2 regions of the Streptomyces sp. NPDC059852 genome follow, and region 1 is predicted to be linked to the other one. Evidence: riboswitches for the same ligand, from Rfam matches in the RefSeq annotation. Region 1 holds a riboswitch; the other holds the start of a gene.
What was found. Region 1 has a riboswitch for S-adenosylmethionine ahead of ACFV46_RS31565 (aminotransferase class V-fold PLP-dependent enzyme). Riboswitches for the same ligand answer to the same signal wherever they lie in the genome.

Region 1 (2,386 bases):
CTGCTCGGCCCGCTCACCAACCCGGCGCGGGTCGGCGCCTCGGCCGTCGGCTGCTTCGACACACGGATGGCGGGGCTGATCGCCGGTGTCCTCGCCGAGCGGGGCTCCTCCGCGCTCGTGTTCCGCGGCGACGACGGCCTCGACGAGCTGACGACGACGGCGACCTCCCGGGTGTGGGTGGTGCGCGACGGCGCGGTCCGTGAGGAGGGCTTCGACCCGCGGGACGTCGGCATCGAGCTGGTGCCGGTGGAGGCCCTGCGCGGCGCCGACGCCTCCTACAACGCGGAGGTGGCCCGGCGACTGCTGGAGGGGGAGGCCGGGCCGGTGCGGGACGCCGTCCTGCTCAATTCGGCCGCCGCGCTGGTCGCCCTGGAGCCCACGGACGCTCCGCTGACCGAGCAGATCCGGCTCGGCATGGCGAAGGCCGCCGAGTCCATCGACTCCGGCGCGGCCAAGCGGACGCTGGAGCGCTGGGTGGCCGCCAGCAACGCCTGACGCACGAGACGCCGTCCCGCGATCCGGACATGGGTTGCGGGACGGCGATCATCTCGCGTACGTTCCCGTACCAGGTCATGAGTGACAGTCATGAGGCCCCGGCCGACTGTCCGGCAACCCTCCGTCCGTGGCGGGGTGCCCCGGGTGAAGACCAGGCCGCAGGCAGCGAGGTCTGCGGCAAGCGCGGATCCCTCACGATTCCAGGGATCCTGGTCGTCGAGGAGTCTCCCGTGAGCAAGCGAATGCGATAGGGCCGCCGAGCCCCGCCTCCGCACACCCTTCTTCACTTTCACTTCTTCTCTCACGGGAGTTCCGTCATGTCCGTCTCCAGTGCTGCCTCCGTCCAGGACGTCTGTTCCCCGCTGCCCGTTCTGGGCGGCGATGTCACCGTCCCGCTCGTCACCGGCGGCGAGGTCACCTACGCCGCCCTCGACTACGCCGCCAGCGCCCCCGCCCTCCAGCGCGTCTGGGACGACGTGGCCGCCTACGCGCCGTACTACGGCAGCGTCCACCGGGGCGCCGGGTACCTCTCGCAGCTCTCCACCGATCTGTTCGAGAACGCCCGCCGGACCGTCGCCGAGTTCCTCGGCTGCCGCGACGACGACCAGGTCGTCTTCACGCGCTCCACCACCGACTCGCTCAACCTGCTCGCCGCCGCGCTCCCGGCCGGCTGCCGGGTCTTCGTCTTCGAGACCGAGCACCACGCCTCCCTGCTGCCGTGGCGCGACGCCCAGGTCACCTACCTCGACGCGCCCCGCACCCCCGGCGAGGCCGTACGGACCCTGGAGCGGGCCCTGGCCGACCGCGACCCCTACGGTCCCGCCCTCGTCTGTGTCACCGGCGCCTCCAACGTCACCGGCGAGCTGTGGCCCGTACAGGAGCTGGCGGCGGCCGCGCACGCGCACGGCGCCCGGATCGTGCTCGACGCCGCGCAGCTCGCCCCGCACCACCCGGTGAGCGTCCGCGACCTGGACGTCGACTGGGTCGCCTTCTCCGGGCACAAGCTGTACGCCCCGTTCGGCTCCGGCGTGCTCGCGGGCCGCTCCGACTGGCTGCGGGAGGCGGAGCCGTACCTCGCGGGCGGCGGCGCCAGCCGCTCGGTGACCCGGCGCGAGGACGGGGGCGTGGACGTCGAGTGGCACGACGGCGCCGCCCGGCACGAGGCAGGCTCCCCGAACGTCATCGGCGCCTACGCCGTCGCCTCCGCCTGCAAGGCGCTCACCGAGGCCGGCTTCGACAGCCTGGTCGCCCGGGAGCGGTACCTGATCGAGAAGGTGCGGGCAGGCCTCGCCGAGGTGCCCGAGGTGCGCGTGCTGTCGCTGTTCGGCGACGACGCCCCGCGCGTCGGCGTGATCTCCTTCGTCGTGGAGGGCTGGAACAGCTCCCACTTCGCCGCCGCCCTGTCCGCCGAGTACGGCATCGGCGTCCGCGACGGCCTGTTCTGCGCCCACCCGCTGGTGCGGACCCTGCTGGGCGGCGACCCGCAGAGCCAGGGGGAGTGCGGCGCCCCGGAGGCGGCGCCGGGCGAGAAGTCCCTCAACGCGATCCGGGTCAGCTTCGGCGCCGGAACGCCGGACGAGCACGTCGAGCGGTTCGTCACGGCCGTGCGGGAGCTGGTGACGGACGGCGCCCGGTGGAAGTACCGGACCGAGAACGGCCGTTGTGTGCCGGACACCTCGGCCTGAGCGGTCTGCGCCCGGCGGCGCGCCGACGCCGCCGGGGACGCTTCCCGGACTCAGCTGTCGAGGCCGATGGCGAACGCGGCCTCCAGGTCGTGCTGGGAGTAGGTGCGGAAGGCGACGTGCGTGTCGGTGCCCTCGACCCCGGGGATCTTGCTGATCCGGCCCGGGATGACCTCCGCCAGGTCCTCGTGCCGCTTCACCCGCACCAT
Region 2 (2,386 bases), on a different contig from region 1:
GCGGTAGATCGCCGCGGACATGCGCCCCAGCGCCTGCCCGTCCTGGTGCCGGTGCTTGCGCACCCCGACGTCCACCTGCGCGAGGGCGTCCAGGCCCACCAGATGCAGGGCGTCCACCAGCATGCCCAGCTCGACGCCGTACCCGACCGGGAAGGGCAGCTGCTCAAGGAGGCTGCGCCGGGCCGCGTACTCGCCGCCGAGCGGCTGCACGAATCCGGCCAGCTGCGGCCAGTGCATGTTCAGCAGGGGGCGGGCCATCAGCTCGGTGACCCGGCCGCCCTGCCCGGACGCGCCGCCGAGCGGGCGGTCGTACATCGCCTTGACCAGGTCGACGCCGGGGTCGGTGAGCAGCGGGCCGACGATGCCGAGGACGAAGTCGGAGGAGAATTCCCGCAGGTCGGCGTCGACGAAGCAGACGATGTCCCCGCCCGTCACCAGCAGCGAGCGCCACAGCACCTCGCCCTTGCCGGGCACGGCGGGGATGCGGGGCAGGATGTCGTCGCGGTGGACGACCCGCGCCCCGGCCGCCGCGGCGACCTGGGCGGTGCGGTCGGTGGACCCGGAGTCGACGACGACGATCTCGTCGACCAGCGGCACCTGGTGCACGAGGTCGTGGGCGATGATCGCGACGATGTCGCCGACCGTCTCCTCCTCGTTGAGGGCGGGCAGGACGACCGAGACCGACTGGCCCGAGCGCTGCTTGGCGGCCAGCACATGGTGCAGCGGACGGTCGGCCAGGGACCAGGAGCGGCTGATCAGCCAGCGCTCGACTTCTTCCAGCACGGTCGGCGGCTCCTCACTGTCGCATTCTGTCGAACTGACGAATCGGTCGAACGACCTCGGTGATCCATCTCGCGGTTCGGACTGCTCTCTCAACTGTCCTGGCCTTCGGTTACAGTCTTGAACAACGCGAGTGACCATCGCATGTCAGGGTCGCCCGGCGTTCACAACCGCAGGACAACCGCATACCGCTCATCCAGAGGGGCAGAGGGACACGGCCCGATGAAGCCCCGGCAACCCTCCAGTCGGTTCTCGTAGATCAGCGTCGATCGTCACCGTTGATCGTCTCCGCGAGGCTCCCGGCTAGGGAAGGTGCCAAATCCGTCTCACGGCGAGATGCGTCGTGAGGAAGATGAGGAGAAAGGGCCTCGCCTCACATGGCTGTGCAGACTGTTGCAAGCAGCACCGACTCCACCGTAGACCTCGGTCCCGCCGCCGCGCTGTCCTGTCGCGAGTGCGGCCACCGGGTCCCGCTCGGCCCGGTCTTCGCCTGCGAGGAGTGTTTCGGCCCGCTGGAGATCGCCTACGACTTCTCGGGCTACGACACCGAGAAGCTCCGTCAGAGCATCGAGGCGGGCCCCGCGAACATCTGGCGCTACGCGCCCCTGCTGCCCGTCCCGGCCGACGTGGCGGACAAGCCGAACATCAACCCCGGCTGGACCAAGCTCGTCAAGGCCGACAACCTCGCCCGCGAACTGGGCGTCACCGGCGGCCTGTACGTCAAGGACGACTCCGGCAACCCGACGCACAGCTTCAAGGACCGCGTGGTCGCGCAGGCCCTGGAGGCCGCGCGCGCCTTCGGCTTCACCACCCTGTCCTGCTCGTCGACCGGCAACCTCGCCGGCGCGGTGGGCGCCGCCGCGGCCCGCGCCGGCTTCCGCTCGTGCGTGTTCATCCCGCACGACCTGGAGCAGGGCAAGGTCGTCATGGCCGCGGTCTACGGCGGCGAGCTCGTCGGCATCGAGGGCAACTACGACGACGTGAACCGTTTCTGCTCCGAGCTGATCGGCGACCCCGCCGGCGAGGGCTGGGGCTTCGTGAACGTCAACCTGCGGCCGTACTACGCCGAGGGCTCCAAGACGCTCGCGTACGAGATCTGCGAGCAGCTCGGCTGGCGGCTGCCGGACCAGCTCGTCGTGCCGATCGCCTCCGGCTCGCAGCTCACGAAGATCGACAAGGGGCTCCAGGAGCTGATCAAGCTCGGCCTGGTCGAGGACAAGCCGTACAAGATCTTCGGCGCCCAGGCCGAGGGCTGCTCGCCGGTGTCCACCGCCTTCAAGGCCGGTCACGACGTGGTCCGCCCGCAGAAGCCGGACACCATCGCCAAGTCGCTCGCCATCGGCAACCCGGCCGACGGCCCCTACGTCCTGGACATCGCCCGCCGCACGGGCGGCGCGGTGGAGGACGTGACGGACGCCGAGATCGTCGCGGCGATCAAGCTGCTCGCGCGGACCGAGGGCGTCTTCGCCGAGACCGCGGGCGGCGTGACCGTGGGCGTCACGAAGAAGCTCATCGAGAGCGGGGTGCTCGACCCCGCCAAGACCACCGTCGTCCTGAACACCGGCGACGGCCTCAAGACGCTGGACGCGGTGGCGGGTACGGGCCT

Region 2: linked by a shared signal. The riboswitch ahead of thrC (threonine synthase) and the one ahead of ACFV46_RS31565 (aminotransferase class V-fold PLP-dependent enzyme) in region 1 are both predicted to bind S-adenosylmethionine.

Annotation. Positions count from the first base shown of each region.
Region 1 covers NZ_JBHWJK010000037.1:42,787-45,172, reverse strand. Annotated here, with positions in the region: gene trpD (anthranilate phosphoribosyltransferase) at 1-495, shown strand, start outside; SAM riboswitch class IV at 569-685, shown strand; gene ACFV46_RS31565 (aminotransferase class V-fold PLP-dependent enzyme) at 813-2,180, shown strand; gene ACFV46_RS31560 (Lrp/AsnC family transcriptional regulator) at 2,231-2,386, opposite strand, start outside.
Region 2 covers NZ_JBHWJK010000003.1:375,720-378,105, reverse strand. Annotated here, with positions in the region: gene ACFV46_RS06060 (glucosyl-3-phosphoglycerate synthase) at 1-783, opposite strand, end outside; SAM riboswitch class I at 970-1,139, shown strand; gene thrC (threonine synthase) at 1,158-2,386, shown strand, end outside.